3 regions of the Pseudomonas corrugata genome follow, and region 3 is predicted to be linked to each of the others. Evidence: predicted binding sites of a transcription regulator. Region 3 holds the regulator's gene; each other region holds the start of a gene.
What was found. The regulator sigma-54, encoded in region 3, starts transcription at its own class of promoters, with help from an activator protein. The targets are predictions, from matches to a motif close to ANTGGCATNNANNTTGCTNT.
Positions count from the first base shown of each region.

Region 1: QZH45_RS09060 (flagellar basal body rod protein FlgF) is a predicted target of sigma-54. The motif match lies at 2,198-2,217, and genes of this name have one in related genera.
Region 2: QZH45_RS09240 (flagellar hook-length control protein FliK) is a predicted target of sigma-54. The motif match lies at 1,992-2,011, and genes of this name have one in related genera.

Region 1 is NZ_CP130434.1:2,008,071-2,012,214, reverse strand. It holds gene flgH (flagellar basal body L-ring protein FlgH) at 1-518, opposite strand, end outside; gene flgG (flagellar basal-body rod protein FlgG) at 571-1,356, opposite strand; gene QZH45_RS09060 (flagellar basal body rod protein FlgF) at 1,406-2,143, opposite strand; gene QZH45_RS09055 (sigma-54-dependent phenylalanine hydroxylase transcriptional regulator PhhR) at 2,400-3,962, opposite strand.
Region 2 is NZ_CP130434.1:2,049,505-2,053,648, forward strand. It holds gene QZH45_RS09230 (ATP-binding SpoIIE family protein phosphatase) at 1-1,577, shown strand, start outside; gene QZH45_RS09235 (Hpt domain-containing protein) at 1,609-1,953, shown strand; gene QZH45_RS09240 (flagellar hook-length control protein FliK) at 2,060-3,424, shown strand; gene fliL (flagellar basal body-associated protein FliL) at 3,629-4,132, shown strand; gene fliM (flagellar motor switch protein FliM) at 4,142-4,144, shown strand, end outside.
Region 3 is NZ_CP130434.1:1,264,641-1,268,784, reverse strand. It holds gene lptC (LPS export ABC transporter periplasmic protein LptC) at 1-172, shown strand, start outside; gene lptA (lipopolysaccharide transport periplasmic protein LptA) at 159-704, shown strand; gene lptB (LPS export ABC transporter ATP-binding protein) at 704-1,429, shown strand; gene QZH45_RS05535 (RNA polymerase factor sigma-54) at 1,646-3,142, shown strand; gene hpf (ribosome hibernation-promoting factor, HPF/YfiA family) at 3,219-3,527, shown strand; gene ptsN (PTS IIA-like nitrogen regulatory protein PtsN) at 3,540-4,004, shown strand; gene rapZ (RNase adapter RapZ) at 4,007-4,144, shown strand, end outside.

The sequences.
Region 1 (4,144 bases), 740 kb from region 3:
TCACCGGTGTTGAGGGTCAGCCACTTCTCGCCACGCACGACGATGATGCCGTTGGGCAATACGTCGGCGACGGTCACGGTGATGGAGCCGGTCAGGCTGTTGCTCTGGCCGGACTTGCTGTCGCCCTTGGTGGCCCGGTCGGAGCCATAACCGGCGTTGAGGCTCAGGTCATTGCTGCCAATGGGGTTGTTGGTGGTCAGGCTGGAGCCGAACAACGAAGTGAGGCCGACACTGGTATTGCTGGTTTTGTCCACCTGGGAGTTAGCGTTCTTGCTCGCCTGGGTCCGCTCGTTCAGGGTGATGGTGATGATGTCACCGACCCTGAATGCCTTGCGGTCGCTGTACAGGTTCTGCTCGAAACCGGCCTGGTAGATCGAGCCATTGTTGGCAGCGGCCGGCAGCGGCGTGCGCGGCAACACCGGGGCGTAGTACGGGTCATTGGGCCTTGGCGTAGGCGCGACACAGCCGGCGAGCGCGGTGACCCCACTCAATGCCAGAACAGATACAAAGCGTTTCATGACCCTACCTCTCGGTGTTGCAGGCGACCCTGAGGCCGCCCTATAGAAGTGATTACAGATTCTGCGTAACGAACGAAAGCATCTGGTCGGCAGTGGAGATCACCTTGGAGTTCATCTCGTAGGCGCGCTGGGTGGTGATCATGTTGACCATCTCCTCAACGGTGCTCACGTTGGACGTTTCAAGGGTGTTCTGCAGCGTGGTGCCGAAACCATTCAAACCCGGGGTGCCGATTTGCGGCGCACCACTGGCAGCGGTTTCCAGGAACAGGTTGTTACCCACCGCTTGCAGGCCGGCCGGGTTGATGAAGTCGGCGGTCTGCAGGTTGCCGATCACCTGAGCGGCCGGGTTGCCCGCCACGGTGATGGACACGGTCCCGTCGCGGCCCACGGTGAAGGTCTGGGCATCGTTCGGGATGATGATGGCCGGTTCCAGGGCAAAACCGCTGGCGTTGACGATCTGGCCATTGGAGTCCAGGTGGAACGTACCGTCACGGGTGTAGGACGTGGTGCCGTCCGGTTGCAGGATCTGGAAGAAACCGCGACCGTCGATGGCCATGTCCAGCGGCTGCTCGGTGGTTTGCAGGCTGCCGGCGGTGAAGTTTTTCTGGGTACCGACAATGCGCACACCGGTACCGACTTGCAGGCCCGACGGCAGTTCGCTGTCCTGGGTCGACTGGGCACCCGGTTGACGCTTGACCTGGTACAGCAAGTCCTGGAATTCGGCACGATCACGTTTGAAACCCGTGGTCGAGACGTTCGCCAGGTTGTTGGAAATGGTAGTCAGGTTGGTGTCCTGGGCGGACAGACCTGTTTTGGCAACCCACAGAGCCGGAAGCATTCGATTCTCCTCGTACGCCTGATTTTCGGCGCGACGCTTTAATTAATGGTTAGATCTGCAAGACCCGAGCCATGGCCTCGTCGCCTTCTTTGGCGGTGTTCATCATTTTCACGTGAAGCTCGAATTGCTTGGCCAGGGCCAGCACCGAAGTCATCTCGTCCACAGCATTGACGTTGCTCGCTTCCTGGAAGCCCGACACCAATTGCACGCTGGCGTCGATCGGTGCCGGCTGGCCATCCTTGGTACGGATAGAACCGTCCAGGCCCTTGGTCATGTTCTTGAGGTCCGGGTTGACCAGCTTGATACGGTCCACTTCAGCCATCACGCGCGGGCCCTCGCCCATGGCACGGATACTGATGGTGCCGTCCTGGCCGATTTCGATTTTCTGCTCCGGCGGCACGGCAATAGGACCGCCATTGCCCATCACCGGCATGCCATTGCCGGCCCGCAGCACGCCCAGGGCGTCAACGTTGAGACTGCCGGTGCGCACGTAGCTTTCACCGCCGTCGGGGTTCTGCACGGCCATCCAGCCCGGCCCACTGACCGCCACGTCGAGGTCGCGACCGGTTTCCACCAGCGCACCCGGGGTGAAATCGGTGGCAGGCCGCTCGGACATTGCAAACGCCCGCGCCGGAAAGCTGTCGCCGAACACCGGCATCGAGCGCGCCTGCTCCAGGTCTTTCTGAAAACCATTGGTGGAGATGTTCGCCAGGTTGTTGGCATGGGCCCGCTGCGCCAGTGCGTTCTGGCTGGCGCCGGTCATTGCCACATAAAGGTACTTGTCCACTGTCGTTCCTCTGCATGCCGGACGTTTGCCGCCCACTGCTGTGTTGCACAGCCTTAAGCAATTTGCAGACCAACTTTTTTTCTGGCGGCTCCTGGCCCGGCAAACAAAGGGCTTGCAGAATTTTGCGGGGAAAAATGAAATGTATCGAAGACGAAAAACCGGCGGTGTCATGCCGCTCAAAGGCAAAGGATTACCGTGGGGCAGACCCGCCGTTACCTGTGGCGAGGGGATTTATCCCCTCGCCACAGGTAACGGATTACATCCCAGGCTCTTTACCCACCTCATACTCGCGCAACTTATTGGCAATGGTGGTATGGGACACCCCCAACCGCTTGCCAAGTTGCCGGCTGCTGGGGTGCTCGGAATAGAGCCGTTCCAGCACCGCCTTCTCGAATCGCCCGACAATCTCGTCCAGCCCGCCGTCCAGTGAAAAGTCACCCAGGGGCTGGCGCACACCATAGTCCGGCAGACGGATATGCTCGGCCTTCACCGTCCCACCGTCACACAGGGAAACGGCCTGGAACAGCACGTTCTCCAGTTGCCGGACATTGCCCGGCCAATGGTAATGACTGAGGCGGTCCATCGCCGCCGTGGCCAGTTTCGGCAGCGCACAGCCGATCTGGCGACTGGCCTGGTCGAGGAAGTGCTCCACCAGCGGCGCGAGGCCATCGAGGCACTCGCGCAGCGGCGGAATGTGCAAGGACAAGACGTTCAAGCGGTGATACAGGTCCTGGCGAAACTCCCCCCGGGCACAGAGTTCGGACAAATCCACCTGGGTCGCGCAAATCACCCGGACATCCAGGTATACCTCTTCATCGCTGCCGACCCGCCGGAAGCAACCGTCCTGCAAGAAGCGCAGCAACTTCACCTGCAGGCGTGGGCTCATTTCCCCCACCCCGTCGAGAAACAAGGTACCGCCAGCCGTCAACTCCAGCAGCCCCAGCTTGCCTTCGGCACGGGCGCCTTCGAAGGCGCCGGGACCGTAGCCGAACAGTTCCGTCTCGGCCATGGACTCCGGCAGCCCGGCACAGTTAAGCGCCATCAGTGGCGACTGCCCGCGCGGGCTCGCCAGGTGGCAGGCCCGGGCCAGCAATTCCTTGCCGGTGCCGGTTTCGCCTTCAATCAGTAGCGGCGCGTCCAGCGGGGCCATGCGCCGGGCTTCGCGGACCACCGCAGCCATCACTTTCGAACTCTGGAAGATGCTGTCGAAGCCACGCAACTCCTGCTTGCGCACGTTATAGATGCGCTCACCGACCCGGTCGGCCCGATGCAGCGTCAACACCGCACCAGCCATGGCCTCGCTGTCGTCATGCTCCGATTGCAACGGGGCGATGTCGGCCAGGAACACATCGCCCTTGACCTTGACCCGCAGCCCGTTGATGCGCGACTGGTTGGCTCGCACCAGTTCCGGCAAATCGAAATCCTCGGCGTAGCGCGACAGCGGAATTCCCGGTACCTCGTCCACCCGCACCCCGAGCAACTGAGCGGCCGCCCGGTTCGCGGCGACGATGGAACCGCCCATGTCGATGGACAACACTGGAAACTCCAGGGCGCCGAGCAACGCATTGAGCTCCATGTGCCGACGCTCGCTGGGCATCAGCCCTACCCGCTTGACGCCGAACACGCCGGCGATACCTTCGAATTTCGGACGCAACGCCTGGAATTGAATGTTGATCAGGTTCGGGCAGTGCAGGTAGATCGCATTACCGTGCTCGCCACCAACTTCGCCCCGGGCGACGTTGATGCCGTACTCCACCAGCAGGTTGAGGATGTCCCGCAGGATGCCGATGCGATTCTGGCAGTGGACTTTGATGCGCATAAAAAGACCCAAGGGTTCGGTGACTGCTCTTTGTCACCCGTTTTTTTACCGAGCGACGCAAATTCTTGTAAAGATTATGTGACGACTCCAGGCAAATTCCCATAGAAAAATCCAGGCACGACTGGATCTCAAGGGCGATCGTAACGAAAAGTTTACGAAATAACCTCTATTACCTCGGACAC
Region 2 (4,144 bases), 780 kb from region 3:
TCGAAATCTACACGGAGCAACGTCCGCACCTGGTGCTGATGGATGCAATGATGCCGGTCATGGATGGATTCGAGGCTGCTCAGAAGATCAAGCAATTGGCCGGTGACCAGTTGGTGCCGATCATCTTCCTCACGTCATTGACCGAAAGCGAAGGCCTGGCCCGTTGCCTGGAGGCTGGCGGTGACGATTTCCTGGCCAAGCCCTACAACCATGTGATCCTGGCCGCCAAGATCAAGGCCATGGACCGTTTGCGCCGGTTGCAGGCCACGGTCGTGGAGCAGCGCGACCAGATCGCCTTGCACCACAACTACCTGCTCAACGAGCAGCGGGTCGCCAAGGCGGTGTTCGACAAGATCGCCCATTCCGGCTGTCTGAGCGCGCCGAATATCCGCTACCTGCAATCGCCCTATGCCCTGTTCAACGGCGACCTGCTGCTGGCTGCGTTCAACCCGGCCGGCGACATGCATGTCCTGCTGGGGGATTTCACCGGACACGGCCTGCCGGCGGCGGTCGGTGCGATGCCGCTGGCGGAAGTGTTCTACGGAATGACCGCCAAAGGTTATGGCTTGGCGCAGATCCTGCGGGAAATGAACGCCAAGCTCAAACGAATCCTTCCGGTGGACATGTTCTGTTGTGCGACGCTGCTCTGCCTGGGCTTCCAGCGCTGCACGGTGGAAATCTGGAATGGCGGCATGCCCGACGGGTACTTGCATGACGGTCTCACTGGGGTGCGCACGCCACTGCCGGCGCGGCACTTGCCATTGGGGGTGCTTACGCCTCAGCTATTCGATGATCGGACCGAAGTGCATCCCATGGCGGTGGGCGATCGGGTCTTCCTGCTGTCCGACGGCGTGATCGACACCAGCGATGACGATGACCAGTTGTTCGGTGTGGAACGCTTGCAGCAGGTATTTGCCGCCAACCGTGAGCCCGATTGTCTTTTCGAAGATATCCAGCAGGCCCTGCGGGACTTTCGCGGCGAAGCCCGCGATGATTTCAGCATGGTTGAAGTGCGGATGGTCGCGCCGACGCAACTCAATCCGCCGCCACCGGTCTACTCCGATAGCGGCCAGTCCAGTCCGCTGGACTGGTCAGTGAGTTTCGAGTTTCGGGCCGAGACCCTCAAGCGCTTTAACCCGATGCCGTATTTGCTGCAATTGCTGCTTGAGGTGCATGGACTGAGGGCTCAAAGTGGCGCGCTTTACAGCGTTCTTGCGGAGCTTTATTCCAATGCCCTGGAGCATGGGGTGCTGGGGCTCGATTCGAGCATCAAGCGCGATGCATCGGGCTTTGCGCGCTATTACATGGAGCGCAGCACCCGTCTGGATGAGCTGGATGCCGGTCACATCCGGATACACTTGCATGTCACGCCCCACGGCGACGGTGGTCGACTGGTGATTGAGGTTGAAGACAGCGGTGAGGGCTTCGATGTTGCCCGCGTGTTGGCCCGGCCGTTGGACAGTGATCGGTTGTCGGGACGTGGTGTAAGCCTGGTGCGTCAGTTGAGCCATCGGGCCTGTTGGTCAGACGATGGTCGTAGTGTCCGCGTGGAGTTTTTCTGGGAGGCTCTGGCATAATCCGCGTCACTGTTGGTCAGGGAGCGAACAAGTGAACGAGATTCATCTGGACCGCGACGTGCTCAGCACGTTGAAGGAAGTCATGGAGGATGGGTATCTGGAGCTGCTGGATACGTTCCTCAACGACTCCGAGGCACGCCTGCGCGTGTTGCATGAAGCCCGCGACGCCGAAAGGCTGAGCGCCACCGCCCATAGCTTCAAGGGCAGCAGCAGCAACATGGGCGCCATCCGCTTGGCCGAACTGTGCGGCGAACTGGAGCAGCGAGCCAAACAACCGTCCTTGGGCGGCATCGAGAAGCTGGTCAGCGAAATCGATAGCGAATTTGCCCACGTGCGAAATCTTTGCAGGGAAGAGCGCGAAAGCTTTCACTGCTGAGTGATTGATTATCTGCCGGACATCGCCGCTGTCCGAACGTTGGCCCGCCCCTTGCATTGTCCAGTCTCGACTGTACCTATGATTTCAGTGCAGCGGAGACCTTTTTATGCCCGTTACGCCCAATACACTGCTTCAGGCCACTGCCCAGGCCAAGCCACAGGCTGCCGTCAATCCGCCGGCAGCGGCTCCGGACCTCGGCAATAGAGCCTCCAGCTTCGCCCAGGTCTTCGCCCAGCAAGCTCCCGTCAAATCCTCGTCGGCCTTTGAGCCTGCGATGAAGCCGGTGCGCGACAAGACGCCCGACGGCGGCGTCAAAAAAGACTCCAGCGATGAAACGGCTGCCGCTCCGGAGCCGACCGTTGCCGATAGCGGCAAATCCTTGCCCGCCGACAAGCCGGTCAAGGCCGATAGCGCGACAGACAATGACGCCGACGGCGACACCGAGACTCCGGTGGCGGACGCTGTCCCTGCCGATCCTGCTGTCGACCCGATTTTGCCGCCGGACGCGGCTGTGCCTGTGGTTCAAGCCGACGTGGTACCCACGCCTGCGGTAGACGCTTCGACTGTGCCGCAGGTCGCGGCTGCGGTGGCGACCCCGGTCGTTCCCCTGGTCCCGGTAGTCCAGGCCGCGCCGCCGGAGGATCCGAAGTTCGACCCCGAGGCCGATCCGCTCGATGCCTTGCCGGCGTTGCGATTGGCGATGGAGCAGGGCGGTCACGTCTCCGCTACCAGCCAATCCAAAAACACCGCCCCGGCTGCGCTCGACGGTGAGCCGACGTCGGCCCAGACGTTTGCCGCCGGTATGGCAAGCATGCTCACGGTGCAGGCCGATCAGAACAGTACCGGTCCTGGCAGCCAAGGTGGGGAAAAAGCCTTCAGCGGCCTGATCGGCGAGGGTCTCAAGGATCTGGGCGCGGCTTCCAGTGACACCCGCGTGGATGATTTTGCCAACCGCCTGGCCGCCCTGACCCAGGCCGCTACGCCCAAAACCGCCAATGCGGTGCCGGTCAACCAACCCATTGCCATGAATCAGAGTGGCTGGACCGAAGAAGTGGTCAACCGGGTGATGTATTTGTCGAGCGCCAATCTCAAGGCCGCCGACATCCAGTTGCAGCCTGCTGAACTCGGTCGTCTGGACATTCGCGTGAACATGGCGCCGGATCAACAGACCCAGGTGACCTTCATGAGTGCCCACTCCGGTGTTCGCGAAGCCCTTGAGGGCCAACTGCATCGCCTGCGGGACAGTTTCGCCCAGCAAGGCATGGGCCAGGTCGACGTCAACGTGTCCGATCAGTCCCGTGGCTCACAGAACCCGGACCAGCAGGCGCAGCAGCAGGCCCAGACCGGACGCACATCGTCATCCGGTGGGCGAGTGGATTCGACAGATGAGCATCTGCCGGTCAGTGTTGCTGAGGTGGCGACCGCTACCACCAGCGTCATCGGTACCAGCGCGGTCGATTACTACGCCTGACCCGGGTGCGGTAACCCCTTGTGGGAGCGGGCTTGCTCGCGAAGGCGGTGTGTCAGTTGATAGTCATGTCATCTGACACACCGCCTTCGCGAGCAAGCCCGCTCCCACAGTTGTTTTAGGGTGGCGCAAATTGCTTCTGGCATAACACTTGCTCCTGCCTTGCCATGCAACCGTAAACCCCCCGATTAGTGACGGATTATTGGCATGGCGAAGAGCGAAGCAGCAGCTGTAAAAGACCCTGCAACCAAAGGCAAACTCAAGATGATCATCCTGATCGTGGTGGGTTTGCTCCTGGCGATCGGTGTGTCCGTGGGGGCAACCTGGTATTTCATGCACAACGCTCAAAGCAAGGCGGCGGCTGTGGTGGAAGCCGCACCGGTGGGCAAGCAGCCGGCGATTTTCGAGCCCATGGCACCTGCATTTGTCACCAACTACACCCAGAATGGCCGTCAACGGTACATGCAGGTCAGCATCACATTGCTGGGCCGCAACCAGGCTGACCTGGAAGCGCTGCGGGTGCACATGCCGCTGATCCGCAACAACCTGGTGATGCTGTTCTCCGGACAGAATTTCGACACCCTCGCTACCCCCGTCGGCCAGGAAATGCTCCGTCAGAAAGCCACGGCCAGCGTGCAGGAAGTGGCTCAGAAAGAGCTCGGCAAAGTGGTGATCGAACAGTTGCTTTTCACTAACTTCGTATTGCAGTAGGAACCCGCCATG
Region 3 (4,144 bases):
CACCAGCACTCGCATGACCGTGTTCCCGCAGCGACAATATGCGCAGACCGAGCAACCCGTTAGAATCGACGGCGCCGGTGGTGTATCGACCGGCACGGGAATGAAAGCGTATCTGAAGGAAAGCAGGATACACCTGCTATCGAACGTAAGAGGACAGTATGAAGCTCGCTAAAACCCTCCCTATTTTGCTCAGTCTGGGCGCAGCACTGGGAAGCGCGAGCGCCTGGTCTCTTCCCAACGACCGTGATCAGCCTATCCGCATCCAGGCCGACGACGCCCAATTGGACGACAAGAACGGGGTCGCCACTTATAAAGGCGACGTGATCATCACTCAGGGCTCAATGAAGGTCACCGGCAACACCGTGACCATTACCCGCACCCAGTCCGGCGATATCGACGTAGTGACCTCGGTGGGCAACCTGGCCTATTTCGAGCAACTGCAAACGGCCGGCGACACCAAGCCCGTGCAAGGCTACGGCGTGACCATCCAGTATCACGCGTCCCAGGACCGCGTCGTACTGATCGATCGTGCCAAGGTCATCGACAAGGACAACAACGTCACCCAAGGCGAGAAAATCGTCTACGACACGAACAAGAAACTCGCCAGCGCCGGTCGCGCCACCGGCAGCAAGGTGACCGAGCAGCGCCCACGGATCGACATGGTCATCCAGCCGAAAAAGAAAACCGAGCAAAGGCCCCAGTAATGGCAACTCTGAAAGCTCAGCACCTGGCCAAGAGCTACAAGAGCCGTCAGGTCGTGCGCGATGTCAGCCTGTCCATCGACAGCGGGCAGATCGTCGGTCTGCTCGGCCCCAACGGCGCGGGCAAGACCACCTGTTTCTACATGATCGTCGGCCTGGTCCAGGCCGATCAGGGCCGCGTCCTGATCGACGACCTGGACGTCAGCCACCAGCCGATGCATGGCCGGGCAAAGGCCGGCATCGGCTACCTGCCACAAGAAGCGTCGATCTTCCGCAAACTGTCGGTAGCCGACAACATCATGGCGATTCTCGAAACCCGCAAGGAACTCGACAAGGCCGGTCGTCGTCAGGAGCTGGAAAGCCTGCTGCAGGAATTCCACATCAGCCACATCCGCGACAACCTGGGCATGAGCCTGTCCGGTGGCGAACGGCGTCGAGTGGAAATTGCCCGCGCCCTGGCCACCGCACCGAAATTCATTCTGCTCGACGAACCGTTCGCCGGCGTGGACCCGATTTCGGTAGGTGACATCAAGCAGATCATCCACCACCTCAAGGCGAAGGGGATCGGCGTGCTGATCACCGACCACAACGTGCGCGAGACGCTGGACATCTGTGAAACCGCCTACATCGTCAATGACGGCCAATTGATCGCCGAAGGTGACTCCACCACCATCCTGGCCAACGAACTGGTCAAGGAAGTGTATCTGGGCCATGAGTTCCGCCTGTAAGCGAAGTGCCTGGCAAATGTCCCTGCGCTGCGGACTCAAACACGCAACGCTTCGGGATACTCTCAGTGAATCCCCTATCATCGGGGAACTAATTGAGAAATTCCCCTAGGCAAACACTTCTGCTTCAGGCATATAATTTGCTTAAGGTTTGGCGCTTCGGCGCCCTTGTAGTGGATGGCGCATGTGCGCCGGCGAATAAGGTGTTAAGCCCCTGCCATGAAACCATCGCTAGTCTTGAGAATGGGCCAGCAGCTGACGATGACACCGCAGCTGCAACAGGCCATCCGCCTGCTCCAATTGTCGACCCTGGACCTGCAACAGGAAATCCAAGAGGCCCTGGAATCCAATCCGATGCTCGAACGCCAGGAAGAAGGCGACGACTTCGACAACACTGATCCGCTGGCCGACAACGTCGAGCAGAAACCCAATACCGAGACCCAGGAACCGTCCTACCAGGAGGAAGCCGCCCCGACGGTGGACAACCTCGAGGATGGCGAATGGAACGAACGCATCCCCAACGACCTGCCCGTGGACACGGCCTGGGAAGACGTCTACCAGACCAGCGCCAGCAGCCTGCCGAGCAGCGATGATGACGAGTGGGACTTCACCACCCGCACCTCCGCCGGTGAAAGCCTGCAAAGCCACCTGCTGTGGCAACTGAACCTGGCACCGATGTCCGACACCGATCGCCTGATCGCCGTGACCCTGATCGACTGCATCAACAACCAGGGCTACCTGGACGAAACCCTCGAAGAAATTCTCGAAGCCTTCGATCCGGAGCTGGACATCGAGCTGGACGAGATCGAGGCCGTCCTGCACCGTATCCAGCAGTTCGAGCCGGCCGGCATCGGCGCCCGCAACCTGGGTGAGTGCCTGCTCCTGCAACTGCGCCAGTTGTCCGCCAAGACGCCATGGCTGGCCGAAGCCAAGCGACTGGTCACCGACTATATCGATCTGCTGGGCGGCCGCGACTACAGCCAACTGATGCGACGCATGAAGCTCAAGGAAGATGAACTGCGCCAGGTGATCGAACTGGTCCAGAGCCTCAACCCGCGCCCGGGCTCCCAGATCGAGGCCACCGAGCCCGAGTACGTGGTTCCCGATGTGATCGTGCGCAAGCACAACGATCGCTGGCTGGTGGAGCTGAACCAGGAGTCGGTACCCAAGCTGCGGGTCAACGCCCAGTATGCCGGCTTTGTAAAGCGTGCCGACACCAGCGCCGACAACACCTTCATGCGCAACCAGCTGCAGGAAGCGCGCTGGTTCATCAAGAGCCTGCAGAGTCGCAACGAAACCCTGATGAAGGTCGCCACCCAGATCGTCGAGCACCAACGCGGCTTCCTGGACTACGGCGACGAAGCGATGAAACCGCTGGTCCTTCACGACATTGCCGAGGCAGTGGGCATGCACGAATCGACAATTTCCCGTGTGACCACGCAGAAATTCATGCATACCCCACGGGGTATCTACGAATTGAAATATTTTTTCTCCAGCCACGTCAGCACCTCCGAAGGCGGCGAATGCTCTTCCACGGCCATCCGCGCGATCATCAAGAAACTGGTGGCCGCGGAAAATCAGAAAAAGCCGTTGAGTGACAGCAAGATCGCTGGTTTACTGGAGGCACAAGGCATTCAGGTGGCCCGCCGTACCGTCGCCAAGTATCGCGAATCCCTCGGGATCGCGCCTTCGAGCGAACGCAAGCGGTTGATGTAACAGGCCACGCCACAGCGTTCCAGTGGCAGGTATTTCTGCCTGCCGCTTTATGCACTGGCAACGAAGGAGAAGCTGTATGCAAGTCAACATCAGTGGACACCAACTGGAAGTGACCGAACCCCTGCGTACCTACATCGGCGAAAAACTCGACCGATTGGAACGGCATTTCGACAAGATCACCAACGTGCAGGTCACGATGAACGTCGAGAAGCTGCTGCAGAAAATCGAAGCCACACTGCATATCCCCGGCGGAGAGGTGGTTGCCAATGCGGAGCATACAGACATGTACGCCGCGATTGACCTGCTGACCGACAAGCTGGATCGCCAACTCAAAAAGCATAAGGAAAAGACCCAGAGCCTCCTCCAGGGCGCTACCGGTCGTTAACTCCCCCAATCCATGATCCGACTAGAAACCATCCTGACCCCCGGCCGTTCCATGGTGAACGCGCCGGGCGGCAGTAAAAAGAAAGCCCTCGAACAAATTGCCAACCTGATCCACCGCGAAGTGCCGGATCTGGAAATGCAGGACGTTTTCGAGGCCCTGGTTGCCCGTGAAAAACTCGGTTCCACCGGTTTTGGCAACGGCATCGCCATTCCTCACTGTCGCCTCAAGGGATGCATCACGCCCATCAGCGCGCTGCTGCACCTTGAAGCCGCCATAGATTTCGACGCCATCGACGGCGCACCGGTTGACCTGTTGTTCGTATTGCTGGTTCCGGAAGCAGCGACCGATGCGCATCTTGAACTGCTGCGCCAGATCGCCAGCATGCTGGACCGCAAGGAAGTGCGCGAAAAACTGCGCAGCGCACCGAGTAACCAAGCCTTGTATCAGGTCGTCCTGGACGAGCAGAACGGTCATTAATCATGCGCCTGATCATCGTTAGCGGCCGCTCCGGCTCCGGTAAAAGCACGGCGCTCAATGTGCTTGAGGACAGCGGCTACTATTGCATCGACAACCTGCCGGCCGGCCTGCTGCCAGAGTTGGCCGAGCGGGCGCTGATC